Regions from separate parts of the Cupriavidus sp. SW-Y-13 genome, predicted to be linked through region 2. Evidence: predicted binding sites of a transcription regulator. Region 2 holds the regulator's gene; the other holds the start of a gene.
What was found. Region 2 encodes FliA, which starts transcription of late flagellar genes. Its sites were predicted from a motif close to CTAAAGTTTNNNNNNNNNNNGCCGNTA; they were not measured.
Positions count from the first base shown of each region.

Region 1: GA566_RS23360 (FliC/FljB family flagellin) is a predicted target of FliA. The motif match lies at 5,545-5,571, and genes of this name have one in related genera.

Region 1 covers NZ_WHLX01000002.1:1,750,108-1,758,340, reverse strand. Annotated here, with positions in the region: gene GA566_RS23385 (flagellar hook-length control protein FliK) at 1-1,327, opposite strand, end outside; gene GA566_RS23380 (flagellar protein FliT) at 1,459-1,785, opposite strand; gene fliS (flagellar export chaperone FliS) at 1,788-2,237, opposite strand; gene fliD (flagellar filament capping protein FliD) at 2,265-3,680, opposite strand; gene GA566_RS23365 (flagellar protein FlaG) at 3,743-4,129, opposite strand; gene GA566_RS23360 (FliC/FljB family flagellin) at 4,257-5,447, opposite strand; gene GA566_RS23355 (RNA chaperone Hfq) at 5,721-6,041, opposite strand; gene GA566_RS23350 (methyl-accepting chemotaxis protein) at 6,945-8,233, shown strand, end outside.
Region 2 covers NZ_WHLX01000002.1:1,993,769-2,015,098, forward strand. Annotated here, with positions in the region: gene GA566_RS24430 (ABC transporter substrate-binding protein) at 1-729, shown strand, start outside; gene GA566_RS24435 (DUF3237 domain-containing protein) at 726-1,211, shown strand; gene GA566_RS24440 (MarR family winged helix-turn-helix transcriptional regulator) at 1,215-1,712, shown strand; gene GA566_RS24445 (IS256 family transposase) at 1,942-3,192, shown strand; gene paoC (aldehyde oxidoreductase molybdenum-binding subunit PaoC) at 3,368-5,560, opposite strand; gene GA566_RS24455 (xanthine dehydrogenase family protein subunit M) at 5,557-6,516, opposite strand; gene paoA (aldehyde dehydrogenase iron-sulfur subunit PaoA) at 6,513-7,160, opposite strand; gene GA566_RS24465 (flagellar protein FlhE) at 7,356-7,835, opposite strand; gene GA566_RS24470 (RNA polymerase sigma factor FliA) at 7,835-8,551, opposite strand; gene GA566_RS24475 (P-loop NTPase) at 8,668-9,483, opposite strand; gene flhF (flagellar biosynthesis protein FlhF) at 9,496-12,117, opposite strand; gene flhA (flagellar biosynthesis protein FlhA) at 12,128-14,218, opposite strand; gene flhB (flagellar biosynthesis protein FlhB) at 14,215-15,360, opposite strand; gene GA566_RS24495 (hypothetical protein) at 15,676-16,794, opposite strand; gene GA566_RS24500 (YceH family protein) at 16,892-17,599, opposite strand; gene GA566_RS24505 (ABC transporter substrate-binding protein) at 17,744-18,694, shown strand; gene cheZ (protein phosphatase CheZ) at 18,872-19,507, opposite strand; gene cheY (chemotaxis response regulator CheY) at 19,520-19,906, opposite strand; gene GA566_RS24520 (chemotaxis response regulator protein-glutamate methylesterase) at 19,999-21,072, opposite strand; gene cheD (chemoreceptor glutamine deamidase CheD) at 21,097-21,330, opposite strand, start outside.

The DNA.
Region 1 (8,233 bases), 250 kb from region 2:
GCGACGGCGCATCCTCGATCGATACGTTCATGTTCAGCAGCGCGATCCCACGGGCTTCGAGCTGGCTGCGGAAATCGCCGCGACCTGCGTTCAGCTTTGCAGCGGTGTGGCTGCTGGCGGCCACGAGGCGGGCTTCGATGCCGTGCGCGCCGAGCGTCAGCACGGCATCGACACTGCCCAGTTGCGGCAGGTTCAGGCGCAGGCGTGTGCTCCAGCTCATCGCTTCGGCGTCGCCACCGGCTTGCTCGCGCGGCTGCTCGCGGGTGATCTCCCAGTCCATCGGCATGCCGGGCCAGGCATCGACCGTGGCACGGAACTGCTGCGTGGCCAGCAGTTCCAGCTGCTGGCGCACGGCGGTTTCGCTCGACGGATGGATAGCCGGGCCGGTGTCCTGCGCCGGCTGGGGCAATACGTTTTCAGGCGCGTTCCAGGTGGCGATGATCGCCGCGCGCTGGGCCTGCGCCATGTGGTGGCCTTCGTGCGAGACCTCGGCCGTGACCTGGTAGGCGTGCGCGGCGGCGCTGGCGTGCAGGGCACGGCGCTGCTCGGCGGCCGGGGTCAATGGCACGCCCGGTTGCGCTGCCGCATTGCTGGCGGCGTGGTGCTGGGCATTGCCCGGTTGCTGCGGCTGGGCGGCCGTCTTCGCGGCCACGTCAGCGGGAACGCCCGTGGAAAGCGGATAAATGGCCGGCCGCGTCAGTTCTGCCAGCAACGTGGCGCTGGGCGGGGCCGTCGTGGGCGGTGCAGCCGGGCCGGCATAGGGCAGCAGCGCAGCCGGCGCACCTGCCGTCGAACCTTGCTGCGGCACTGGTTGGCCCTGCGGCTGGGCGGACGGCTGCGCCGGATTGCGCAGCGCGGCCTGTGGTTCCTGCAGCAGCGAGGAAAGCGGACGTTGGCCGCCCACCCACTGCGCGAGGTGCGATTCGTAGAACATCCCGCTCTGGTCCACCAGCTTTGCGAGCGCGGTCGAGAGCGTGGCCGTGCCTTCGGCGTCCGCGGGCGGCCCGGCCATCAGCGGCGCACCGGCGCGCAGCGGCTGCGGCTCGGCATCGTCGAACAGCTCCAAGATGGCACGGGCGGCAAAGCTCAGCGTCTCCCGCGTGGAAAGGTTGCGTCCCTGCAGGCGCGGATCGACCATGCCCGCCAGCAGCGTGCCGGGCTGGCGAGCCTGGACGGTCTCGCCGGTGGACGACTGCACGTCGCCCTGCGACACGTCCTGTACCGGCATCAGCGCGGCGAGCTTGTCCACGGCGAGTGCGGGCCTGGACAGTTGCGGGTCCGGAGACGAATGCGGGATCAGCGAGGTTGGGATCTGGATGCCGGTCATGGGCGCGGGGTAGCGAGGGCGGCGATGGTCGGCGGGCGCGTGATGTTACGAGGCGATCCGCTGCGGGGCTAGCCGTTCCGATGATCCCTCCCGCACGAGGCAGGAGGGCAGGGGGTGCGGCAGCTTGATGCTCAGGCGCCGTACGCTGCGGACAGTTCGAGCTTGCGGCGCGAGTTGCTCATCAGCGCGCCCAGTTCGGCCAGGCGCGGGTGGGTCAGGTCGCGGATCCGGGCATCGTACGCCAGGATGCGTTCCAGCAACTGGAAGCGGCGCAGGCGCTCCGCGTCCGTGAACGGTGCATTGTGGTCCAGCTGGCGAAGGCGTTCCACCTCGGCCATATAGACGGTCTGCAGATCGGTGAGTGCATCCCAGTTCGATGCGCGGGCTGCCTCGAACATCTGCTCGGACAGCACCAGAAGCTCTTCGTAGCTTCTGACGATGGGGGACATGGAAAACATCATCATGAGTCCTGCAGGGCGGGTTGTGCGTCCCCCGCCGGCGACGCCTGCTCTGCGTCGGCGGGAGCTGCCGGATCGATCGCGGCCCACGCCGTGGAGAGGTTCTCCAGCAGCGTGTCCACTTCGTTCAGCTTTTCCACGTCGCTGTGCAGGTTGGCCAGCATCAGGCGACGCGTCATGTAGTCATAAAGCGAGTCGAGGTTGGCGGAAATTTCTCCGCCCGCCTCGTGGTCCAGCACCGCACGCAGCCCGTTGTCGATGATGTTGATGGCCTTCGAGATGGCGTTGCCACGCGCTTCCAGCTCGTTGTTCTCCAGATGGAACTTGGCCTTGGCAATCGCCGAGCGCGCGCCGTCGTACAGCATGACGATCAACTTGTGCGGGCTGGCACTCATGACCCCGGTCTGTACGCCGACCTGGGCATAGGCGTTGATTCCTTGGCGCGCGAACATGGCAACTTCTCCGTGACGTACTGCGTTTTACTTGTTGCTGGTGTTGTTCATTGCCGCGAACTGCTGCGTCAGGTACGTCTTGGTCTGGTTCATCTGCGACACCAGCACGTCCAGCGCCGTGAACTGCTTGCGGTAGCGCTCCATCACCACGTCGATGCGGTCCGAGGTGTCGGTGTACTTGTCTTCCAGGCCCTTCAGGGTGTCCGTGAGACCGGTGGTGACTGCATCCAGCGCACCGCCCGTGGCGTTCAGGCCGTCCACGTAGTTGGTGATGGTCTTGCCCATGCCGGTGACGCCTTCGCTGCCCGTGAAGAACGAGGTCAGGTCCTTGAAGTTGTTGGCCAGGACCTTCTTCAGCTTGTCATCGTCGACTTCCAGCTTGCCGGCGTTGTCGGTGCCGACATTGAACTCGATGCCGAGGTCCGACAGCGTGTTGGAGCCGCCGGCGCCGTTCGGGACCGACGTGTTCAGCATCGAACGCATGCTGGCCAGGATGTTGCGCAGCGTGTTGTCGCCGTTCAGCGCCGCCTTGGTGCCCGCTTCGGTGTCGAAGGCGGTCAGCGTCTTGGCGGCCGACAGCACGTTGTTGTAGGCGGTGACGAAGCCGTTCACGGCGGCGGTGATCGCGGTGTCGTCGCGGGTCACGGACATGTTCGTGGTGCCCGTGGACTTGATGGTCAGCGTCAGGCCCTGTGCGGCTTCCTCCACGGTGTTGCTCTGGCTGACGATGTCCAGGCCGTTGAGGTTCAGCTTGGCGTCGGCGGCCTTGACCGCTTCCTTCACGCCGTTGGGCTGCGTGGCCTGCGTCGGATCGAAGTTGACGATGTCGCCCACGGCGGCATCGCTCGCGGTGATCTTCATCTGCGACTTCGTACCGGTCTTCTCGGACGTCAGCACGATGTGGTAAGGCGTGCCGCTGCCATCGTTGACGATGCTGGCGGTGACGCCCGCATCGGCCTTGTTGATCGCGTCGCGGATGCCTTCCAGCGACGTGTCCGAACCCAGCGTCACGGTCTTGGTGGACGACGCTGCGCCGCCCGTGGCCATGTCGGCACCAAGATCGATCGTGATGGTGCCGCCGCCGATGGCGGCCTTCTGGTCCGCAACACCCTTCGACACCAGGCTCTGCGAGGCAGCCACCGAGGTGACGTTGACGGTGTAGGTGCCGGCCACGGCGGTGGAGTTGGCGGCGGCGGTCAGCACGCTTTCGCTGGTCACATAGGGCTTGACCGCAGCAAAGGTGGAAGCGGTGGCCAGCGTCTTGGCAGCGGCCGAGTACGCATCGAGCACGCTCTTGATCGTGCCGTAACCCGACAGCTTGGCCTGGAAGCTCTTGGCCTGGTTGTCGATGGCGGTGAGCTGGGTTTTTTCGTTGGCCTCGATCTTGTCGAGCAGATCGCCAAGTTCGAGGTTGGAGCCGACGCCGATGGAGGAGATTGCCATGTTCTTTTACCTGTTGTTATGACTTCAACTGATTTGGGCTTGAGACTTGCAAGCGGGGTTCGTCAGGCTTTCTGGCTGACGAACAGCCCCTGGAGCTTGTCGATGACATGCGCGAAGCGCAGCACCTCCTCGCTCGGCAACTGGCGGATCAGCTCGCCGGTTTCCTTGTCCACCACCTTGGTGATCACGCGGTTGGTGTCCTGGTCGATCTCGAACCGCACGCCGATCGACGTGGTCTTGAGCACGTCCATCAACTCGCCTACCGCCGCCGCCATGTCAGGGGACGTGCCGGCGGGCAATTCCACACCCGTGTCCGCGGAGGCCGCAGCCGCATAGGGCGCGGGGACGACCGAAGACGCCGCGGCAGGCATGGCCTGGGCGGCGCCGGGGAGCGCGAGGTCGGCGGTGACGCGTGCCGCCGTCAGGGAAACGGTTGAGGAGTACGCCATGTTCAGCTCCGTGCGGTGATGCAGGATCGGTGATGCGGTTGAAATGCTTTGCAGGCGGCGGTCCGCCTGCGAAACACTCCAGCAAAAAAGCCGGGCCTTGCGGCCCGGCCTTCTTGCGGCGCTACGATTAACGCAGCAGCGACATCACGTTTTGCGTGGTCGAGTTTGCCTGGGCCAGCACCGAGGTACCAGCTTGTTGCAGGATCTGCGCGCGGGTCATGTTCGACACTTCCGTTGCGTAGTCAGCGTCTTCGATGCGCGAACGCGAAGCCGACAGGTTGTTGATCGTCGTGCTCAGGTTGTTGATCGTCGACTCGAAGCGGTTTTGCACAGCACCGAGGCTCGAACGCAGGTTGTCAACCGATGCCAGGGCCGTGTCCAGCGTCTTCAGCGGGTCGGTCGTAGCAGCTTGCTGGAAGTCCGAAGCTTGCAGCGTCGAGCCCTTCAGCGTGAAGCCAACCGTCGAACCCGACACCGAACCGTCGGTCGGCTTGACGGCGATGAACATCGTCGTGGACGTGGCGGTACCGTTGCCGGCGAAACCCTTCGAAGCCAGGGCGTCGTTGTCGGCGGCGGTCAGGCCGGTCATCGACACTTGCACGAACCAGTTGCCCTTCGAATCAGCAACAACGCTTTGCGAGTTGATAGCTGCCGAAGTGTTCAGGCCCAGAGCGCGCTGGATGTCAGCGGCGACCACGCCGGTTGCCGAAGCAGCCGTCACCGGGGTGGAGGAACCCAGAGCCGTTTGAGCAGCTGCCGAACCGATCGAAGCCGTTGCGCCTTGCGGGCCGGCAACGCTGAAGCCAGCAACGCCCAGGGTCTTCGAGGTGATTTCCTTCAGCGCGATGCTGATGGTTTCGCTGTCGTTGGCGCCAACCTGGATCGACATGTTTTGGTCCTTGGCCAGGACCTTCACGCCGTTGAACTGGGTTTGTGCCGACACGCGGTCGATTTCCGACAGACGTTGCTTGATTTCGTCCTGGATCGACTTCAGGTCCGAACCCGAGTTCGTGCCCGTGGCAGCTTGCACGCCCAGTTCACGGATACGTTGCAGGTTGTTGTTGACTTCGCTCAGCGCGCCTTCGGTCGTTTGAGCGATCGAGATGCCGTCGTTGGCGTTACGCGATGCTTGCGTCAGGCCCTTGATGTTTGCCGTGAAACGGTTGGCAATGGCTTGGCCAGCTGCATCGTCCTTGGCGCTGTTGATGCGCAGACCCGACGACAGGCGTTGAATCGCGCTGTTCAGCGACGATTGCGACGTGTTCAGGTTGCTCTGCGTTTGCAGCGACAGAATGTTGGTATTGATGACTTGCGCCATGGTACGACTCCTATTTGCAATGTTGTAGGCATTCCGGCAGTTGCCGTAACGTTGGCTGCCTGCGTTGCAGGGCGTAGAGTGCCTCCGTTGCAAAGGTTATCGACCGAGGGGGGGAAGACTTTAGAGTGACTTGTGAGGGAGTTGCGGGCGCAGCCGGTTGTGCTATGGCTGGCGTCTTGTGGAGGCGCGTCCGTGCGGACGGCGTGCCTATATATATAGGTGCAGCGGCGGGCGCCTGGCCCGCACCCCGCTGCGTCAGCAGGGTTGGCCGGATCAGCGGCGCTTGCGGGTGCGTGGGATGTACAGGCGCACGAAATCCGGCGAGGCTTCGGCATCCAGCACGTCCGTGGCCAGTTCGGGCGCGTGCGACGGCGTGACCACCGTGATGGCGCGCTTGTAGATGAGCGTGGGCGAGGCATCGCGCTCGTCGCGTCCCAGCAGGATCATGTAGTTGTCCGAGGCCAGCACGACGCCATTCAGCCGCGTGCCATTCGACAGGTGGACGATGACTGCGAGGCGGCTGGCACTGTGCGCGGCAAACTGCAGTTGCTGCAGCTTGCGGCTGGGACGGGGAGCCTTGATTTCCTTCTTCACAACTTCTCCGGAAGAGCCCGCGAGGGATCTGTCGGCTGACAACGGTCCGGTGATCGGTTGTTCTGGTGGATGTCGCACTAAAAGTGACGGATATGACAGCCCGATCGCGGCGAGAATTGAAACATTCGCTCTCGGAACCGGGGCGGAGGCGGATCCGCATCGGCGGGGAGGACAGTCTCTTCAGGATAGTGGAGAACGCTGCCCAGCCCGCGTGCCATGCCGCCGCAGCCAGGAGAGAAGGGGAATACTTCAGGCCGGAGAGTAACAAAGTTTTACAACCATTGACGAATCGATGATGCTAGCCCGCATAGAGGAATAGTTCTACTTTAAGCGTTGCCAACGATTTGTGGTTGATGTAGCACTTTTGTTTGTCATGGGCTAGGCACACCATGCGCAGTCCGTGAAACCCGCGCCAGCTAAAGGTTTCCGGCAATCGTCCGTTATCTGCCGACAAGGCCAAAAGTAACCTTCGCCGTCACTTTTGGCAAAGATTTGCATCGCTCGTTACACCCGCCACAGGGGTAAACCCTGATAGAAACAGGATTTACACCTCATGTAAGCGGGTTTATATTCCGGGTTCGGGCCGGGTACAGCCGGCTCCTTTTTGCAAAGCAGTCCTGAAAGCCTACGAGCACCCCGCGCGTGGGCTTCTTTTTTTTTTGAGCCCGCGTCCTTGGCCGCGATTCCTGCCGGCGCCCGCCGGTTTCGGCGGATCGGGATGCACGGGACAGATTAGACGCCACCGGCTGCGTCCCCAATCAGGGGAAGAGCAGCGACTTTTCCCCTCAATTCGTTTTTTCGCTCAAGACCGTCAAAACGCCCGCCGATACCCGGCTGTGCGACACCCGGACACGGGTGGATACCGCTCGACCGAACAAAAAACCGGACAAAGGGTACGAAGTGATGGGCTTGCGAAAAATGGGGATTGGCGCGCGGATGTCGCTGGCGTTCTGCGTGGTTGTGCTGCTGCTGGCCGCCGTGGCTGCGGTAGGTGTCAGGTCGCTCGGCGCCATGAACGACGTGCTGCACACCGCTGTGGAGCAGCGCCTGGTGCGCGTGCTGGATCTGAAGCTGGCCAAGGAGCGCGCGCTGATGATCGGCGTGATGCTGCGTGACGCATCGCTGACCGAAGACAGCGCCATGGCTGCGCAGAATGCCGAGAAGATCGTCAAGCTGCGCGAGCAGATCGGCGCCACGCTCGATAGCCTGGGCAAAGCCATGCGCGCCTCCGGCAGCGCGCAATCGACCGCTGCATTCGATGCCTTGACGCAGGCACGCGGCGCCTATAACGAACAGCTCGACCAATTGCTGGCCCAACTGCGCGCGGGGGATTTCCCGGCTGCGCGTACGGCGCTGGTGTTGACGCTGCCCCTGGCCCAAGGCGCCTATTTCGAAAAACTCGACGCCTTCGCCGACCTGGGCCGCAAGCTGGCGGCTGACGCCGTGGAGGACGCCACGAACCAGTACGAATTCACGCGCAACCTGCTGGTCGGCCTGTCCGTGGCTGCGGCCATCATCGCTACGCTGCTCGGCGTGGCGCTGGCACGCTCGGTAACGCGCCCCGCCGCACAGGCGCTGGACGCTGCCGAAGCACTGGAGCAAGGCCAGCTCGGCCACATCATCGAAATCCGCACTCACGACGAGATGGGCCGCATGCTGGGCGCCCTGGAACGCGCCTTCGGACAATTGGGCGCGCTCGTGCGCGGTATCCAGCAGGCCGCCGGCTCGATCGACACGGCGGCGCGCGAGATTGCCACCGGCAACACCGATCTGTCGCAACGCACGGAAGAGCAGGCCGCATCGCTCGAACAGACCGCCGCCTCGATGGAGCAACTGACCTCGACGGTGCGCCAGAACGCCGAGAACGCACGGCAGGCCAACCAGCTGGCGGTCAACGCGTCGGACGTGGCCACGGAAGGCGGCCGCGTGGTGCGCGGCGTGGTGGATACGATGGAAGGCATTTCGAAGTCGTCAGCGCGCGTGGCGGAAATCATCGGCGTGATCGAAGGCATCGCCTTCCAGACCAACATCCTGGCGCTGAACGCGGCGGTGGAAGCTGCGCGCGCCGGTGAGCAGGGCCGGGGGTTCAGCGTGGTGGCAGCCGAAGTGCGCAGCCTGGCGCAGCGCTCGTCGTCGGCAGCCAAGGAAATCGGCGAACTGATCAACGGTTCCGTGCGTCAGGTGCAGGACGG
Region 2 (21,330 bases):
CTGATGGCCGATGCGGTGGCCACTGCCGCCAAGGGCAATGGCGTGAAGACCGTGGCGTTCATTGGCTTTGCCGATGCCTATGGCGAGACCTGGCTCAAGGAGTTCACCGCTGCCGCCGAAACCAACGGCATCCGCGTCATTGCGGCCGAGCGTTACGCGCGGTCGGACACCAGCGTGACCGCGCAAGTGCTGAAGCTGATGTCCGCGCGCGCCGATGCGGTATTGATTGCCGGTGCGGGCACGGGTGCCGCGCTGCCGCACACCACGTTGCGCGAGCGCGGCTATACGGGGCCGATTTACCAGACGCACGGCGCGGCCACGCGTGACCTGATCCGCATCGGCGGCAAGGCCGTGAACGGTGCGATCCTGCCGGCCGGTCCCGTGATCGTGGCGGAGCAACTGCCCGCGAGCAGCGAGGTCAAGAAGCCGGGCATGGACTACGTGACACGCTATGAGAAGCAATATGGTCCCGAGACGCGCACGCAGTTCGGCGCGCATCCATACGATGCCGGTCTCGTGTTGCAGCGTATCGTGCCGGTGGCGTTGAAGAAGGCGAAGCCGGGTACGCCGGAGTTCCGCAAGGCGTTGAAGGATGCGCTGGAAAGCGAGCGCAACATCGTGGTATCGCATGGCGTGCTCAACTACACCGCGCAGGATCACTTCGGCTTCGATCAGCGCGGACGTGTGCTGCTCACCATCGAGAACGGTAACTGGAAGCTGCTCAAATGACGCCGGATATCGCCACGCCGACGCTGGAGCACATTGCAGACTTCAGCTTGCAGGTGGCGCCCCCTACCGAGGTTGGCGTCACGCCACTGGGCCAGCGCCGCGTGATCCCGATCCTGTCGGGTACCGTGCGCGGACCGCGCCTCAACGGGCATGTCGTGCCGGGTGGCGCAGATTTCCAGTTGATCCGGCATGCGGGTGGCGATGATGTCACCACCGCCGACATCGAGGCACGCTACGTGCTGGAGACGCATGACGGTGCGCGCATCTACATCGTCAATGCAGGGGTGCGCAGCGGCCATGCCTCGGTCATCGCGCGCCTGAATCGTGGCGAACAGGTCGATCCGGCCGAGATCTACTTCCGCACGGCGCCGCGCTTTGAAACTGCAGCGCCGCAGTATCGATGGCTCATGCAGCATCTCTTCGTCGCCTCTGGCGCACGCTTTCCCGATCGCGTGGAACTGCGTTACTTCATGGTGCGCTGACGCATGCCCATTTCCCGCAAACCGCGCGAGACGCTGGCCCCCGACCCTGACACCGGCCACTTCGAACCGCATGTCCCCGATGTGGACTACGGCGTGCTCGATTCACTGATCGGATATGCGATCCGCCGTGCGCAGATTCGCGTCTACGAAGATTTCGTTTCATCGCTCGCTGCGTGGAACATCACGCCCCCGCGTTTTTCTGCGTTGCAGATCATTGGCCGCAATGCGGCATTGAAGCTGACCGACCTCGCGCAGATCCTTGGCATCGCACGTTCCGGTGCAGTGTTGCTGGTGGATGCGCTGGAATCGATGGGACTCGTGGAGCGTTTGCCATCGGCAACGGATCGGCGCGCGTATGGGCTGGCGTTGACTGACGCAGGAAGGCAGACGCTGGAGGACGTGACCGCAGCAGTTTGTGCGCATGACGCGCGGATTGCTGCAGGGTTGTCGGCGGAGGAACAGGGAGTGTTGAAGGGGTTGTTGGAGCGGTTGGGGCGTTGACGCGGCCTCTCCTCCGGTTTTGGCTCCCCTCTCCCACAAAGTGGGAGAGGGGTTGGGGGAGAGGGCCGGAGGCTCTGCTTGCCGACCACGTCGCGGTTTGCACCGCCTGCCCTCTCCCCCGCCCCTCTCCCGCTTGCGGGAGAGGGGAGCAAACCTTCGCGGAGCGGTCGCGTTTAGGGCCTGTCAGGAATTTTGTGTGTAGGGCATAACATGTCGTTAAGGAGCATGTATGCCACGCAAACCGAAAGCCCCATTGCGGGAATTGCCCGCCATCCCGAAGGAATTGATTGATCAGTTCGTCAAAGGCCCGATGACCGCCGAGGCGGTGCAGGATGCGGCCATGGCGTTCAAGAAGGCGCTGATCGAGCGTGCGCTGGGTGCCGAACTGGGCCATCACCTGGGCTATCCAGCCGGTACCGAGCGCCCGGCAGAGACAACCAATCAGCGCAACGGCAAGAGTGCCAAGACGGTGCTGACCGAGGACGGGCCGCTGCGCCTGGACATCCCGCGCGATCGGGATGGCAGCTTCGCTCCGATCTTGATCCCCAAGCACGAGCGGCGCTTCACGGGGTTCGATGACAAGATCATCGCCATGTACGCCCGCGGCATGACGGTTCGCGAGATTCAGGCGTTTTTGGTCGAGCAGTACGGCACCGAGGTTTCGCCCGAGTTCATCAGCTCGGTGACCGACTCGGTGATGGAGGAGATCACGGCATGGCAGGGCCGTCCGCTCGAGATCATGTACCCGGTGGTGTTCTTCGATGCCCTGCGGGTCAAGATGCGCGAGGACGGCGTGGTGCGCAACAAGGCCGTCTATCTGGCGCTCGGCGTCTTGCCCGATGGGACGCGCGACATCCTTGGCCTATGGATCGAAACCACCGAGGGCGCCAAGTTCTGGATGAAGGTCTTCAACGATCTTAAAACGCGCGGCACGCAGGACATCCTGATTGCGGTGACCGACGGCCTCAAGGGCATGGAGCCCGCGTTAAACGCCGTATTCCCGAACACCACGCTGCAGACCTGCATCGTGCATCTGATCCGGGGCAGCCTGGACTACGCAGGGTGGAAGGACCGTCGGGCGGTGGCCGCAGCGCTCAAACCGATCTACACGGCGCCCAGCGCGGAAGCGGCCATGGCCGAGTTGGCAGCCTTTGAGCAAGGGCAATGGGGACAGCGGTACACACCGATCCCGGCTGCCTGGCGCCGGGCTTGGGATCAGGTCATTCCATTCTTTGCATTCCCGCCGGCGATCCGCAAGATCATCTACACGACGAATGCCATCGAAAGCATCAACGCGCAGCTACGCAAGATCATCAAGACCCGAGGCCACTTCCCCAGCGACGAAGCTGCCACCAAGCTGTTGTGGCTGGCCCTGCGCAACATCACTGGAAAATGGGGGATGGCAACGCATGACTGGAAGGCGGCCATGAATCAGTTCGCAGTGTTGTACGAAGACCGATTTACCCACCCGCACCTCTGAGAGAATGCAGGCTTGCCAATCCATTCGACCGGCAAGCCTCTAGCTGTCCTGCACACAAAAAAACTGACAGGCCCTCAAGATACGACATCGGCAATTTGAACTGCCATGCCCTCACCCCCAGCCCCTCTCCCACTTCATGGGAGAGGGGAGCAAGACAGCGGTGAGCGAGAGTGACTTATGCCACCACCGGCATCCCCGCCAGCAACTTATCCAGCGTCACCGGATAATCCCGCACCCTCACACCCGTCGCGTGGTACACCGCGTTCGCCACTGCTGCAGCCACGCCGCAGATACCCAACTCGCCCACGCCCTTCGCTTTCATCGGCGACGAGATCGGATCGGTTTCATCCAGGAAAATCACCTCCTGATGCGGAATATCGGCGTGCACAGGCACTTCGTAGCCCGCCAGGTCATGATTGACGAAGAAGCCAAGCCGCGTGTCCACGGCAAGTTCCTCCATCAATGCAGCGCCCACGCCCATCGTCATCGCGCCGATCACCTGACTGCGCGCGGATTTCGGATTGAGGATTCGCCCCGCCGCACAGACCGCCAGCATACGTTGCACGCGGATCTCTGCTGTGGCCATATCCACGGCCACCTCCACGAAATGGCTGCCAAAGGTGGATTGCTGATATTTCTTGTCGAGGTCGCCGAACTCGATCGCGTCTTCGGCGGACACACCCGCGAACTGCGCGAGCGGCACGCTACGGCCACCTGCACGGATCTGGCCACCTTCGAACGTCACGTCATTGGTGTTGAACCCTGCGCGCCGTGCCAGCGTCTGGCGCAGCTTGTCGCATGCTGCATACACACCCGCGGTCGAACTGTTGGCGCCCCACTGTCCACCCGATCCCGCCGATATCGGAAACGATGAATCGCCGAGCCGCACCACCACCTGTTCGAGCGGCACGCCCATCATCTCCGCAGCGGTCTGCGCGATGATTGTGTACGTGCCCGTGCCGATATCGGTCATGTCGGTTTCCACCACCACCGCACCACCCTGATCGATACGCACACGCGCGGCGGATTTCATCACCAGGTTGTTGCGGAATGCCGATGCCACGCCCATGCCGATCATCCATCGTCCTTCACGCATCGACCCTGGTTTCGGGTTGCGACGATTCCATCCAAAGCGCTCGGCGCCCTGCTGCATGCATTCCACAAAACGACGCTGCGAAAACGGACGCTCTGGCTTCTCGGGATCGACCTGCGTGTCGTTGACGATGCGAAACTGCACAGGGTCCATGCCAAGCTTCTCGGCCATTTCGTCGATGGCGATTTCCAACGCCATCATCCCCGGCGCCTCGCCCGGCGCACGCATCGCGTTGCCTTCGGGCAGATCGAGTGTGGCAAGCCGCATCGCGGTCATGCGGTTGGCGCCCGCATACAGCAAACGCGTCTGCATGACCGCCGTTTCCGGATCGCCACCCTCCAGGTTGCCGGACCAGCTTTCATGGCCGATGGCCGTGATCTTGCCGTCGCGCGTGGCGCCGATGCGAATGCGCTGGATCGTGGCCGGACGGTGCGTGGTGTTGTTGCCCATCACCGGACGCGTCAGCGCCACCTTCACGGGACGACGCGCGGCGCGCGCACCCAGCGCCGCCAGCAACGCCTCCGCGCGCACGAACAGTTTCCCGCCGAAGCCACCGCCGATAAACGGCGAGATGACCTGCACATTCTCCTTCGGCACCCGCAGCGTTTCAGCCAGATCCTTGTGCGCCCACGCGATCATCTGGTTCGATGTCCACAGCGTGAGCCGGTTGCCATTCCACGCGGCAATCGACGCATGCGGCTCCATCATCGCGTGCGACTGGTCCGGCGTGGTGTACTTCGCATCGAGTTGCACGGGCGCTGCGCCAAAGGCTCCTGCGAAATCACCTACGGCGGTATCGGGTTCCTGATCCTTCGACGGCGGCTTGGCGTAGCAGCAGGCGTGAGCCAGATCGTAGCTGCCGGATTCTTTCGTGTATGACACCCGAATCATCATGGCCGCCGCGCGGGCCTGTTCGAATGTCTCCGCCACCACCAGTGCAATCGCCTGATGATAATGCTGGATCTCGGGACCGCCCAGCAGCTTCGCCGCATTGCGCTCGCCCTTGCCCAGCTTGCCCGCATTGGCGGCTGTCACGATGGCGAGTACGCCCGGTGCGCGACGCGCGGCATCAAGTTGCATCGATGCGATGCGGCCCTTGGCGATGCCTGCGCCGAGCACGTAGCCGTACGCCTGATTCGGCACCACGTCGTGACGTTCGTACGCATACGGCGCGGTGCCTGTGGTCTTGCGCGCGCCATCGATGCGGTCGGTGGGATGGCCGACCACACGCAACTGGTCGATCGGATTGGTGGTAGCAGGAGTGTCGAACTTCATGACTTCGCTCCTTTCTCTTGCATCATCACCGCAGCCAGCGTACGGCGCACGAGCTGCAGCTTGAACTCGTTATCGGTTGTCGGTGTGGCGCCATCGAGCAATCGTTGCGTGACCGCAGTGGGTCCGTGCGCCATCTCCGCATCGGCGGCTTCCACGCGCCACGGTTTGTGTGCCACACCGCCCAGCGCCACGCGCCCCGTGCCGTCTCGCTGCACGATGGCTGCCACGGAGATCAGGGCAAACGCATACGATGCGCGATCCCGCACCTTGCGATAGACATGCGTGCCGCCCAGCGGGGCCGGCAGCGTGACGGCGGTAATCAGTTCGCCGCGCTCCAGCACCGTTTCGATATGAGGTGTATTGCCCGGCAACTTGTGGAAGTCCGCAATCGGAATCACGCGGCGTGCGCCGTTGGGCTGCACCGTCTCCACGCTCGCGTCGAGCACACGCATCGCCACGGCCATGTCGCTGGGATGCGTGGCAATGCACGCCGTGCTGCTGCCGATGACTGCATGCTGGCGGCTGATGCCACCAATCGCCGCGCATCCGCTACCCGGATTGCGTTTGTTGCACTGCTGGTTGGTATCGTAGAAATAGGGGCACCGCGTGCGCTGCAGCAGATTACCCGCCGTGGTGGCGCGGTTGCGCAACTGGCCCGAAGCCCCCGCGAGCAACGCGCGCGACAGCACACCGTAGTCGCGTCGCACTCGCGCATCGGCAGCCAGATCGGTGTTGCGCACCAGTGCGCCGATGCGCAATCCACCTTGCGGCGTCGCTTCGATCTTGTCGAGCGCGAGACCGTTCACGTCGATCAGGTGCGTCGGCGTCTCGATGCCGAGTTTCATCAGGTCCAGCAGATTGGTGCCGCCCGCGATGAAGCGCGCACCGGGCGATTGCATGGCTGCCGCCGCAGCCTCGGCGGGGGAATGCGCACGCGCGTAGGTGAAGGGGTTCATGACTGGCTCCCTGCAACTTCGGTGATCGCTTCGAGGATATTGGAGTAGGCGCCGCAGCGGCAGATATTGCCGCTCATCCGCTCGCGGATCTCGCCTGGCGATGCATGCGGCCGCGCGTTGAGATCGGGACTGACATGACTCGGAATACCTGCGCGGATTTCATCGAGCACGGCCACGGCCGAGCAGATCTGTCCTGGCGTGCAATAGCCGCATTGATAGCCGTCGTGCTTCACGAAGGCCACCTGCATCGGATGCATGCGCGTGGGCGTGCCGAGTCCCTCCACGGTCGTCACCTTCGCACCTTCGTGCATCACGGCCAGCGTCAGACAGGCATTGATGCGCCGCCCATCGACGATCACCGTGCAGGCGCCGCACTGTCCGTGGTCGCAGCCCTTCTTCGTGCCCGTGAGATGCAGATGTTCGCGCAGGGCATCGAGCAGCGTAGTGCGCGTGTCGAGTTGCAGCGAGCGGGGCTGCCCGTTGACCACGAACGAAACGTTTGCCGCCATAGGCGTCATCGACGCCGTGGTACGCTGTGTGGAAGGCGTGGCCGCGCCAGCCGGTACGGCAACCGCCGAGACCGAGGCCGCGCCGGCCATCACGAACTCGCGCCGCGAAAGTTTGATGTCGCTAAATTCTTCCATCGTCGATCCTTTCAGGCTCATGGGCTGAGGGAGCAACGTGGCGAGACTTGCGCGTAGGAATTACACGGCGATCATGCTCGCCGTGTAGCCAGGGTCACACAGGAAGGGAATTGCGGGGTTCTGTGTCGCGCACTCTGCACGTTGCGTGGCCGGAAAGGCGCACGAAACGTGCCATCGAGCGCGCAGTGCTGACAGTCAGCGATAGCTGACGGTAACTTCGTTGCTGCGGCCCTGCAGCATCGGGGCAAGGCTGCCCTGACCCGGCACGCGATACGCGAAGACAAAACCCTTGGTGGCGTTGTCGCCCACAAAGGCGTCGGTCTTGCCTTCGGCGCCCGGCAACAGCACGCATCGATCTGCGTTGCACAGGTAGGCTTGCATGTCGACCGGCGGCACGCGCGTGAAACTGTAGCGCCAGCGCACGGACGTGATCTGTCCCGATGCCTGCGGCATGGTGGCCACCGGCATCACGGGCGACGACAACGTGCGCTGGCCCCGATTCGTGATCTGGGGCGCCTGCACCGAGGCAGTCCACGCGTAGCGCGATCCGGCAAGCTCGTACGTGGCCTTCATGAACACCGGCGCCACGGTCTGCGCATCGCTGCGCGCAGCCGCCAGTGCGAAGCCCGCGCAGAGCGCGGCAGCGATGCAGGGGTTGACCATGGCGCTGCGCATCACAGCATGCCGCGCAGTTGATTGCGCAGACGCGTGATGGCCTGGCTGCGGATCTGGCACACGCGCGATTCCGTGACCTCCAGCACCGCGCCGATCTCGCGCAGGTTCAGTTCCTGGTCGTAGCACAGCGACAGCACCAGCTTCTCCCGTTCGGGCAGCTTGTCGATGGCGCGGATCAGCGCATCGCGCATGCCGGACTCCATCAGCACGGTGAGCGGGTTACCGTCATCGGTCACGCCGAGGTGGCGATCCAGGAAATCTTCTTCTCCCGAGCGCTCGAAATCCTCGTAGTGCAGCAACTGGCAGCCATAGACCTCGTTGAGCAGCTCCTGGTATTCGTCGAGCGCCATCTCCAGCTCGGCGGCCACTTCCGAATCGATCGGTGTACGGCCGAGCTTCTGTTCGAGCTGGCGCTGCGTGCGTTCGATCTTGCGCGTGAACTGCCGCAGGCTGCGCGACTGCCAGTCGTTGGCGCGCACCTCGTCGAGCATGGCGCCGCGAATACGCTGGCTGGCATAAGTCTCGAACCGCGCACCGTGGTTGTCTTCATAGCGCTTGGCGGCGTCGAGCAGGCCGATCATGCCGGCCTGGATCAGGTCGTCGATCTGTACGCTGGCGGGCAGTTTGGCCGCCAGTTGCAGCGCGATGCGCCGCACCAGTGGCGCGTGTGACTTGACCACGTCCGCCTGCTCGAGCTTTCCCTGAATCGTGTACATGGTGGAACTCTCGGTAAATGCTGTCTGTGTGTGCCGGGGCCGTCGGAGACGATGGCGGCCACTGGCTGGCTGAGTTTCGGTTTCGGGTCTTGTCGGGACTTCTTGTTCTTGGCGTGTCACGCGGGCACGGCCGAAGCCATGCCCTGGGGCGATGATTCGTGGCGCAGCGGCCATGCGCCGGTACCACCGGCGATGTGCCGCAACGCACCGGTGGCCGCAGCGGCGGGGTACGCCTCCACCACGCACCGTCCAAGCTGGAGCGCACGCGCTACCAGCGGATCCATCGGCAGATACCCTGCCAGGCTGGCCTCCACGCCCAGGTACTGGCTCGCCGTACGGGCCAGGTTGCGCGCGAGGGCCACGACCGTCCCTTCCGCCGCCGCAAGATTCACGACGAGCTGGAACTGACGGCATGCATATTCATGGTGCAGCCGCTTGATGCAGGCATACGCGGCGGTGATCGAATTGGCCTCGGGCCGCATCACGATCACCATGTTGTGCGCAACTGCAGCCAGCGGTGACAGCGCGCCCGTGCCATCGCGGCGTGCATCGACGATCACGGTGCGCATGTCGGGCCATTGCGCGGACATTGCGGCGTCATCGAGCCGCGTGCCCGACGGCAACGCGCCGGCCGGCAGCACGGCAATGCCCGTGGCGGCGCGCGTGCCGATGGCCGAGGCCAGCGTCGTGCGGCCTGCCATCACGTCACCCAGCGTGGCCGTGGGCGATGCACCCGCGAGCCGCGTGGCGCGTGCGCCGAACGTGTCTTCATCGACCAGCAGCACGCGTTCGCCCTGCATCGACAACGCGTTAGCCAATCCCAACGCCACGGTGGTCGTACCGGCGCCGGGTTCGGCACCGACTACGGCAATCCGCCGCGTGACGCGGGGCGCCAGCAGCCGGCGCAGACTTTCTGCCTGATCGGAAGCCATCGGATTCAAGTCTTACTCCCCTGCGGCCGCAAACTGCGGCATGGCTTCGGTGGACTGCATCGCACGCATCGCGTACATGGCAGCCTCGGCCGGCTCTTCCACCTTCTCCGCTTCCACCATCGAAGGCGAGGCGGTGTTGCGGCCCGGATAGTTTTCAAGCACGTCGAGCAGCGCCAGCAGGCGGCCCATGCCTTCGTTCAGTACGGTGCCCGCCACCGGCGCATTCACGCGTGCCGAGGCACGGCCCGCGAGGCGCGACAGGAACGCGGGCGCGGTCTGCGTGGGCGAATGCTGCAGGCGCAGCGTGGTCAGGCCCAGTTGCAGCGAGGCCATGCTATTGCACAGCGCGGCATCGTCATCGCCCGGTTGTGCGAAATGTTCCATCGCGTGGCGCAGCGTGCGGAATTGTTCTTCGGCAGCCAGCGTCCATTGCGACCAGCGTGCGACCTGCGCGGCCACATCGGCCAGTGCAGGATCGCAAAGCAGGTAATCGACGGACAGCATCTCGCCGCTTTGGCGATCCACCAGGCGCGACACCACGAGGCATGCCTCGCTGCCGACCTCGCCACCCGCGCCGCGCTGGCGTGCCGCGGTACGGACCTGCCCGTCCGGAATACGGACGAGGCCATGGGCCAGCCAATGCACCGCATCGCGCTCACGAAACTCCACATCGCCAATCGCATGGAACGTCAGCGTGTCGGCGATCGTATCGAGCTTGTTGGCCTGGCCATCGGCAATCACGCGCGTGGTCTTGCGCGTGCCGGCGACCCAGCGCTCGCCCAGTTGCTGCCAGCGCGCCAGCGTGGCGGGCGTGGGCAGCGACGACACCAGATTGACGATGGTGCGTGCAGCGGCCAGCGTGCTGCGCACGGTAGCGGCATCCGCATCGGCTTCTGCTTCGGCGATCGACTGACGTGCGCGCGTGGCCGGCACAACGGTGCTGGCGAGCGGCAGGCCATCGCGATCCGCGAGCCACAGCGTGTGCTGCATCATCTGCGGGGCGCGGCGGCCTTCCACGGCGTGCGCGGCGTTGTGCGTGACGGCCAGCACATACTTGTCGCAGGCGCGGCTCGCCTCGCGGCACATCGTCAGTCGAACCTGCTGGGCCATCGGACGCAGTGCCGTGGCACCTGCCGTGCGTTGCTGCCAGAGCTGGCGGGCCAGCTCGAAGCCATAACGTTCGGCGTTCAGTTCTTCCACGCAGACGCCTACGGCACTGGCGCTGTCGGTCAGCGAACGCAGCATGTCGTCGGCACCGCTGCGTTCCGGCTGGCGCGGCGCGGCTGCGGCTTCTGCGTTGGCGGCCTGACGGCGCGCCACATCGGCGTCATTGAACAGCGAGCCACGGCGCGGCGTCAGGAAGGCGCGCTCCACGAGTGCGTCGGCCTGTGCCAGTTCCAGATGTTCGGGCACGCGCTGACCCGTCGAGGCGTAGTACACCGGCAGGCGGTGACGGATCACCACGTCGAGTACGGAGCCGAGGTGCGTGGCTTCATCGAGCTTGCTGATGATGCAGCCATCGATACCACCGGCAGCCCCGGCGCCATCGTTGCGATAGGCGTGAACCACTTCGTTGAGCGTGTCGCCATGCGCGGCGCCATTGAGCAGCAGCACGCGTTGCATCGGCGTCTGCACGCCAGCCAGCATCGCGATCTGATCGGACAGGCTGCGGTCGCGCTGGCTCATGCCCACGGTGTCGATGATGACGAGGTGCTTGTCCTTCATCGCCGACAGCGCGAAGCGCAGGTCCGCTGCATCCTTCACGGCATGCACGGGCACGCCAAGGATGTCGCCATAGATGCGCAGTTGTTCGTGCGCGCCGATACGGAAGCGGTCGGTCGTCAGCAGTGCCAGGCTTTGCGGGCCATTGCGCAGCACAAAGCGCGCGGCCAGCTTGGCGGTGGTGGTGGTCTTGCCCACACCGGTCGGACCGATCAGGGCCAGTACGCCGCCTTGCGAGAACAGTGCATCCTCGTTTTCGAGGACGGGCACCTTGCTGGCGATTTCCGCGCGAATCCACGCCATCGCGGCAGGACGATCCGTACCGACCGGCAGGCGTGCCAGCAGCGTGCGCGACAGTTGGCCCGAAAACCCTGCATTGATCAGCCACTCGAACAGCGACTCGCGCAGCGGATCGCCAGCGGCCACGCCCGGTGCGCTGGGGTGTGCCAGGCCGGCAAACTGCCGTTCGAGCATCGAGCGCATCGAGGCGAGTTCGCCACGCAGATCGCCCAGCGCGGCACCTTCGGGCGCGGCAGTGGGAGCGGTAGCGGCAAACGCGTGATGCGACGGCGTGATCGACGAAGCTGCAGGTGCCAGGGAAGGCAGCGGCGACATCGACGGTGCATTCAGCAGGCCGAGCGGTGCGTAACCGGGCACGGCTGGCTCATGGTCGTCGTGCAGTGCCTGCAGCATCTGCAGTTTCGAGGGCGCAGTGGCGATGGCAGGCACGACGGGTTCGTACATCTGCGCGCTGGCGCTGACAGCGCCGAGGTCGGTGTCGCGCATGGCCACGATTTCCACGCCGCCTTCGATGCTGCGGTTCGACAACACCACGGCGTCGGGGCCCATGGCCTCACGTACCTTGCGCATCGCCTCGCGGCCATTGGCCGCCACAAACTTTGCCACGCTCATGATTCAGTCCTTACGCTGCACCGCCGATCATGGCGGTGATACGGATATTGCGGTTGTCCGGTACTTCGGCGTGCGACAGCACTTTCAGTTGCGGCAGCGTGCGGCGCAGGAAGCGCGCCATCAGCGGCCGCAGCGGCGCCGGCACCAGCAGCACCGGATCGAAGCCCATCTGTTCCTGGCGCACCACGGCGCCCTGTGCCTGCTGCAGCAGCGCATCGGCCAGACCCGGCTCGATGCCGCCGCCGTTGGTCATGGCCTGCGTCAGCACGCGCTCCAGCCCGGCATCCAGGCCGATGACCTGCATGTCCGCGTTGTTCGGGAACAGTTGCTGCGTGATCGCACGGCCCAGTGCCACGCGCACGAGCGTAGTGAGTTCGGATGGATCGCTGACCTTCGGTGCATGCTCGGCCACCACGTCGAGGATGGTGCGCATGTCGCGGATCGCCACGCCTTCGTCCAGCAGGTTCTGCAACACCTTCTGCAAACCCGTGAGCGAGATCGTCTTCGGCACCAGGTCTTCGGTCAGCTTCGGGGCTTCCTTGCCGATGCGGTCCAGCAGCGATTGCACTTCCTGACGGCCCAGCAGTTCCGACGCGTGCATCTGGATCACGTGATTCAGGTGCGTGGCCACCACGGTGCTGGCATCCACCACCGTGTAGCCGTATGCCTGCGCCTGTTCCTTGAGGTTGGCATCGATCCACACCGCCGGCAGGCCGAACGCCGGATCGCGCGTGGCCGCGCCTTGCAGCGTGCCGCTGACCTGACCGGGATTGATCGCCATCCATTGGCCGGGATTCGCTTCGCCGCTGCCCACTTCCACGCCCTTGAGCGTGATGCGGTAGGCGTTGGGCTTCAGTTCGAGGTTGTCGCGAATGTGTACCACCGGCACCAGGAAGCCGATGTCCTGTGCGATCTTCTTGCGGATGCTCTTGATACGGCCCAGCAGTTCGCCGTTCTGCCCGCGATCCACCAGCGTGATCAGCCGGTAGCCCACTTCCATGCCGAGCGGGTCCACCATCGTGACGTCTTCCCACGTGGCTTCCGCGGCTTCGGCTGCGACGGCGGGCTTGCGCTCTTCCTTCGCCTTGGTTTCCGTAGCCTTGACCTCGCGCTTGGTCATATGGCGGCCCAGCCAGATCAGGCCGCCGGCCAGTGCCAGGAAGGCGAAGTGCGGCATGCCGGGGATCAGGCCCATCAGGCCGATGATCGCGGCGGTGATGTACATCACGCGCGGATTCGAGAACAGCTGGCCCGTCAGCTGCTGGCCCACGTCCTGCTCGTTCGACACACGCGACACGATCACACCGGCTGCCGTGGAAATCACCAGTGCCGGGATCTGTGCCACAAGGCCATCACCGATTGTCAGCAGCGTGTAGTTGTGAACGGCGGTGCCGAAGTCCAGGTCGTGCTGCACCATGCCGACCACCATGCCGGCAGCCACGTTGATGAACATGATCAGCAGGCCGGCGATGGCGTCGCCGCGCACGAACTTCGACGCACCGTCCATCGCACCGTAGAAGTCCGATTCCTGCGCCACTTCGGCACGGCGCTTGCGCGCGCCTTCTTCATTGATCAGGCCGGCGTTCAGGTCGGCGTCGATGGCCATCTGCTTGCCGGGCATGGCATCGAGCATGAAGCGCGCGCCAACTTCCGCGATACGCCCCGCACCCTTGGTAATCACCATGAAGTTGATCACCACCAGGATGGCGAACACCACGATACCGACCGCGAAGTTGCCGCCCACCAGGAAGTGGCCGAACGCCTCGATCACCTTGCCGGCGGCGTCGGGACCGGTATGGCCTTCGAGCAGCACCACGCGCGTGGATGCGACGTTCAGAGACAGGCGCAGCAGCGTGGAAAACAGCAGCACGGCCGGGAACGCGGCAAAGTCCAGCGGGCGCTGCGTGTACATGCCCACCAGCAGCACCATGATGGCCAGTGCGATGTTGAACGTGAACAGCAGGTCCAGGATGAACGGCGGCAGCGGCAGGATCATCATGCCGAGGATCATGACGATCAGCAGCGGACCTGCCATCGCCTTCATCTGGGTGCCGCCGCGCATCAACGCGGGCAGGTTGAAAAGATTGGTCAGTGCGTTCATGCGCGGCTTTCCGGTACGGCGAGTTCATCGGGCACAGCCAGATCCGACGGTGCGTCGGGCTGCGGACCATAGCTGTAGTGCCAGTTCTTCAGTTGAAACACCCAGGCCAGGATTTCAGCCACGGCGGTATACAGTCCCGCCGGGATTTCATGGCCCAGTTCCACGTGACGGTGCAGCGCCCGCGCCAGCGGCGGAGCAGACAACACCGGCACGCGATGCTCGGCGGCCAGCTCGCGAATGCGGGCGGCCACCTCGTCAGTGCCCTTTGCCACGACGCGCGGCGCATTCCAGCGCGCCTTTTCGTCGTAGCGCAGTGCCACGGCGAAGTGGGTGGGGTTGGTCACCACCACGTCCGCCTTCGGCACCTCGGCCATCATCCGGCGACGCGCCATGGCCCGCTGCTGCTGGCGGATACGGGCCTTGACGTGCGGATCGCCATCGGTTTCCTTCATCTCCTGCTTGACCTCTTCCTTGGTCATGCGGAGCTTCTTGTAGTACTCCCATAGCTGCCAGGGCACATCCAGCGCCACCACCAGCAGCAGGGAACCGGCCACGATGCCGCACACATACAGCACGAGTTCCATCGTGTGCAGCATGGCTTCCTCGACCGGCGCGTTCATCAGCGCGATGGCTTCCGGCAGCTTGCGCCAGACCATCCAGCCACCGACGCCACCGACCAGCAGGGACTTGGCGATGGCCTTGGCGAGTTCCACCAGCGAATGCATCGAGAACAGGCGGCCCAGCCCGGACAGCGGGTTGAGCCGTTTGAAATCGGGCATGAACGACTTGGTGGAGAAGATCCATCCGCCCAGCGCCATCGGCGCCACCAGCGCGGCCACGCCAAACATCAGCAGCAGCGGCATGAAAGCCAGCAGCGCATCGAAAATGGCGATGCCGAACTGCGACAGCATCCGGTTGGTATCGAACGCCGTGGCCGGCTCGAACGCCAGGCTCGTCTGCATCACGGCGTTAAGCTTGCGGCCCAGCGTGCCGCCCAGGGTCCAGAGCCCGATGACGCCCGTCATCAGCATCACGAACGTGCCAAGCTCGCGCGAACGCACCACCTGCCCCTCCTCGCGCGCCTTTTCAAGGCGCCGGGGTGAGGCGGGTTCGGTTTTCTCGAGATCGCTTTCCTCGGACATGCAGGCTCCAATACGAAGCGCGCGGGCGGCACTTCGTCACCGAGGATTATCAAATCCGGGCAGGGAAAGCATTGGGAGGAAAAGGCGGGGAAACAGGTGCCTGTTTCGGGAATGAAGGGGGCAGCGAAAATAACGGCCCGAGGGGTGCGTTCTTTAGAGCCGCCGCCCTTAATTTGTGACGAATATGGCCACTAATGGTCCGTATCGGCACCGGAATGACGGCATGTTGTCACGTTTTGGGCGTCACCTTCGGGGGAACAGGGAGGGTTTTCCCGCCCTCCCCCCCGGTTGTCGCGATCATTCCGGGCATCCGGATCATGAAAGGTAGTCGGCATAGCGCTGCCGCAGCCACGCCATTCCTTGATCGCTGGAAACAGTGCAGTTCAACTTGGACCGAAGCGCCTCCATCCGGACCCGCGCCATATTGAGCACGCCGCTCCAGGAACAGAGGCCGATGCGCAGCGTGGCGTCCTGATAGGTACAGCCGAAGGCGCCTTGCATGTACTGCACCATTCGGGTCGCTTCCGGCGTCATCTCGTTCGAAAGCGCGATGAACGTCCATCGTGTATTGGCCTTGTCGAACCGCTCGTCCGACGCCACGGCCATCGCGTAGCGTTCGATCTGCCCTTTCGCCTCCATGTCGACCTTTTTCATCGGACGCTTCAATTCCACAACGAGAAATTCCCGCTGCAGGCCCGGGGCTGGCAATTCGCGCCCCAGCACAAAGTCGATGAAACCGCGTTTGCCGTCGTCGCGGAGCACCGCTTGCTGAAGCCACCCCTTGCCCATGTCGAGCTTGTGGACATGCTTGCGCAACACCGTGTTCAGGCTCTCCCCGCTGCTCGTCAGCCGGAATTCTTCACCGAAGATCCACGTCTCGTTTTCAATCAGGCGATGCAACTGTCCGCGCTCGCGGAAGCCGCGCTTGTTACCGATGTCGAACAGCATCGACTCCAGGCCGGTCAGGAAGTGAAGCCGGTCTGTCACCAACCGGCTGCATTCGATCATCGAGGACAACGAGGTCAACTGCATCAGCCCGAGCAGCTCGCTGGTCCTGGCGGCGGGCAGGTTGAAAACTTCGGCAAGCACCTGCTTCAAGGGGCCAGCGCCCGCTTCAAGCGTCGCCTTGAGCATCGCCAGGGTGAAACGTCGATCATGCACGGTCCCCGTCCGGAACACCTCCAGGCATTCGTCGATACCCAGCGCGCAGATATCGAACATATCGCGCCGCGCGGCTTCGAGCGGATCGGCTGCCAGACCACCAAAGGGGTAGATACCTTCATCTTTCCAGCCCTGGATCAGCGTGCTTGCCTTGCGGGCCCGCTGACGCCTCTGCGTCGCTTCCAGCGACTCCCTGGCCACGTCGACCAGCTGCAGCAGCGCCGGGTCAATGCGTGACACGGCAACAGCGGCCCCCGGATTTCTGAATCCCATTGCAAACTCCCTGACCATGAACATGCAGGAAGACTAGCAATGCACTCCGCCCGATGTACTGCGCCAGGTCGTGCAACAGGTCCCTTTCAGATTCGTCTCATTCCAGCCGCCCCGCCTCCACCTCGATGCCCAACTGACCGGCCATCTCCACCACCAGCGCCTGCAGTTTTGCCACCTTGTCTTCGAGCGCGCGGTGGCTGATGCGCAGGGCTTCCAGTTCCGAAGGGGATGCGGCGGACTCCGCGCCGGATCGGTAGGCGGCCGTGCTTTCCGGGATGCTGACTTCGCCGCAGAGCAGGTGCATCCAGCGGTGTTCACGCTCGCCCGGGGCGCGGGGCAGGCGGACTACCAGTGCGGGGGTGCGCTCCGCGAGTTCATCGAGAAAGCCTTCGACGGACGAGATATCGGCAAAGGCGTGCAGGCGTGCGGTGTTCAGGCGCAGTTCGGCGGCGGTTTGCGGGCCGCGCAGCAGCAATGTGGACAACAACGCCGCCGACTGGCTGGGCACGCCGAGCACCTTGCCGAGATTCTGTTCGAAGCGCGGCACGCGGCTGCTGCTGCCTTCAAACACGAGGCTCAGCGATTTCAGGCCGTCGATGGCGGTCAGGATCTCGTCCTCGGTCACGCTCATCACGGGCGAGCGCGCGGTCTTCTGGTTGCAGCCCGATGCCAGCGCGTTGAGCGACAGCGGGTAGGTATCGGGCACGGTGAACTGCTTTTCGAGCAGCACGGCCACCACGCGGCCTTCGAGCGCGGTCAGTTCGCGAAGGGCGGGGCGGGAAGCGGGTGCGGAGGTCTGGTCCATCGTCGGCGGCAGGTTGGATGCGGTGCCACATTGAAGCGCAAGCGCCCCGCCGATGCAACCGGCATATGGATTTGCGAAAACATTCGTTGGCCGGTGTCCGTGTTGCACGTACGGTCAGGGCTTCGACTCACTTCCCGCCACGCCATGAACCGCTCCCGCCGCCACTTCCTGAACGCCGTCAATGCCGGCGCCATGCTCGCGCTCGTTCCCGCCGTGCATGCCGTGCAAGCCCAGACGCGGCCCGTGCTCAAGGCGGGCGACCAGAAAGGCGGATTGCGCGCCCTGCTGGAAGCGGCCGATGCGTTGAAGGGTGTGACCTACGACATCCAGTGGACCGAATTCCCCGCCGCCGCGCCACTGGCCGAGGCGCTCAATGCGGGCGCGGTAGATAGCGGCCCCATCGGCGATGCACCGGCCATCTTCGCATTGGCTGCCGGGACTCGGATCAAGCTGATCGGCGTGAACCGGTCCGACCCGTATGGCACGGCGGTGCTGGTGCGCCCCGATTCGCCGCTCAAGACCGCCGCCGATCTCAAGGGCAAGCGCATCGGCACGAATCGTGGATCGATCGGACACTTTGTCACGCTCAAGGCACTGGCATCGGCCGGATTGAAACCCGAGGACGCCGACATCCGCTTCCTGCCGCCCGCAGACGCGAAGCTGGCACTGACCAACGGATCGGTGGATGCGTGGGCCACATGGGAACCGTACACGGCGATGGCGGAGACCAGCGGACATGCGCGCGTGCTGGTAAGCGGGCGAGGCTTGTGGTCCGGGCTCAGTTATCTGGCGGCGACGGAATCTGCATTGGCAAGCAAGCGCGCGGTGCTGGGCGATTTCCTGCAGCGCGTGGCGCGTGCGCAGGCGTGGTCCTACCAGCATGTGCCGGAGTTCTCGGCCACGCTGGCGCGCATCATCGGCATTCCACCGGAAGCGGCGCGATTGCAGTTCGAGCGACGCAAGACGCAATGGCAGGCCATCGACGCGGAAGTCGTGGCCGTGCAGCAGCAGACGGCGGACTTTTACTTGAAGACGGGGTTGCTGAAGCAGAGGCTGGAGGTGGCGGGGACGTTCGAGCGGTTGGTGGTGGGTTGACCAAGGACCACGGCTTCCCATGGTTTGCTCCCCTCTCCCTTTGGGAGAGGGGCGGGGGAGAGGGCTGGCGGTGCAATCTGCCACTTGTCGGCAAGCAGAACCGCTTTGCCCTCTCCCCCAACCCCTCTCCCGCGATGCGGGAGAGGGGAGCCAAAACAGCGAGGGGAGCAACGAAACTCAGAACCCCAAGCTCGCCAGCAAATCATCCACCTGCGACTGATCCGCCACCACGTCGGCCTTGCCTTCGGGGTTGATCTGCGGGCCGTTCATCAGCGTGGGCGGAGCTTCCACGCGGCGATCGGCGGGCACGTTGTCGATCAGCACCTGCAGCAGTTCCTGCTCCAGGCCGCGGATCATGTCCATCATCTTCTTGATGACCTGACCCGTCAGATCCTGGAAGTCCTGCGCCATCATGATCTCGAGCAGGTGGCTGCCCGTGGCCTTGGTCTTGGCCGGCACGTCGGTCAGGAACTCGCGGGTATCGAGCACCAGCGCGCGCGCGTCACCCAGTTCCACGGGCTTCTCGAACCACGCCTCCCAGCGCTTGTCGAGCGCGTTGGCGCGGGCTTCGAGTTCTTCCTGCAGCGGTTGCGCCAGTTCCACGGCCGTGAGCGAACGCTCGGCGGCCTGCTCGGTCATCGCGGCGATGTAGCTGAGGCGGTCGCGCGCATCGGGAATGGCCTGCGCGGCCTTCTCGATCTCCTTGTCGAGCCCCAGCTCCCGCATGTTGTCGCGCAGCATGCGCGTCAGGTTGCCGATGCGATGGATGATCTGATCGGCCGATTCTTGGCTGAAAGTCGGAGTCGTCGACATATCGCGTACCTCTTATTGAGCCAGCTTCTCGAAGATCTTGGTGATCTTTTCGTCGAGCGTTGCGGCCGTGAAGGGCTTCACGACATAGCCGTTGGCACCGGCCTGTGCGGCGGCGATGATGTTTTCCTTCTTGGCTTCGGCCGTCACCATCAGCACCGGCGTCTTTTCGATACCAGGCGTGGCGCGGATCGATTGCAACATCGTCAGGCCGTCCATGTTCGGCATGTTCCAGTCCGACACCACGAACTGGAAGCTGCCGTCCTTGGCCTTTTCCAGACCGGCGGCGCCGTCTTCGGCTTCCTCGACGTTGTTGAACCCCAGCTCCTTGAGCAGGTTGCGAATAATCCGACGCATGGTCGGAAAGTCGTCGACCACGAGGATCTTGATGTTCTTATCCACTTTACGGCTCCAATACGGTTGCGGATGACAGTGCCATCCGGTTGTTGTTGCTGATCTGACCTCTTCGCGCGCGGCGCCTTGTCGGTCCGGGCCTACACGCGTTGCGCCCGCGCACCAAACGTTGCCAGGTGCGCCATGACGCGCTGGCTCATCTGGTGCAGGGGTACGACTTCATGCACGCCGCCGGTGGCGATGGCCTCCTTCGGCATGCCAAACACGATGCAGGACTGCTCGTCCTGCGCCAAATTGTATGAACCCGCTTCCTTCATGCGCAGCATGCCGCGCGCGCCATCCTTGCCCATGCCGGTCAGGATCACGCCGGTCACGTTCTTGCCGCCGTGGATCGCCGCCGAATCGAACAGCACATCCACCGAAGGACGATGGCGATTGACCGGTGCTTCCTGCGACAGATGCGCCACGTAGTTGGCGCCGCTGCGCGTGAGCAGCAGGTGCGAATCGCCGGGCGCGATATACGCATAGCCCGGCAGCACGCGCTCGCCATGCTCGGCTTCCTTCACCGTGATGCGGCACAGGCCGTTGAGCCGTTGCGCGAACGATTTCGTGAAGCCGGCCGGCATGTGCTGCACGATCATGATCGCGGGCGAATCCGGCGGCAGCGGCATCAGGAATTCCTTGATGGCCTCGGTGCCGCCCGTCGATGCGCCGACGATGATCAGCTTTTCCGTCGACAGCAGCGGCGCGCGCAGGATCGGCGCGGCCGGCGCACTGCCCGGTGCCGATTCGGTGCGGGCCTTCACGCGGGCACGCGACGCCGCGCGCAGTTTATCCGCGATGGTGTCGGTGTATTCGATCAGCCCTTCGCGAATGCCGAGCTTGGGCTTGGTCACGAAATCGACGGCACCCAGCTCCAGCGCGCGCATCGTGATTTCCGATCCGCGCTCGGTCAGCGACGACACCATCAGCACCGGCATCGGGCGCAGGCGCATCAGGCGTTCCAGGAAATCCAGCCCATCCATGCGCGGCATTTCCACGTCGAGCGTCAGCACGTCGGGGTTCAGGCGCTTGATCATGTCTCGCGCCACCAGCGGATCGGGGGCAGTACCCACCACCTCCATATCGGGCTGGCTGTTGATGATCTCCGTCATCAGGCTGCGGATCAGCGCGGAATCGTCCACGCACAGCACCTTGATCTTCGCGGCAGTCATGTTTGTCTCTACGTCTTAAAGGTTTCAGGTCGGCGTCTTGGCCGATGCCTGCCGCGTAAACAATTCCACGGCACCACGTGCGGGTGCCTTCGTGGAGGTGGACAGCGCACGCGCCAGGGCACGTTCCTCGCGTTCCACGCCTACCGTATCGTCCTGACGCGTCAGCCGGCGCACCAGCGCCAGCCCCGTTTTCGGGAAATAGCTGACGCGGCGCGCATGCGGCCCGCGCAAATCCTGTGCGGCCACGCGAATCTCTTC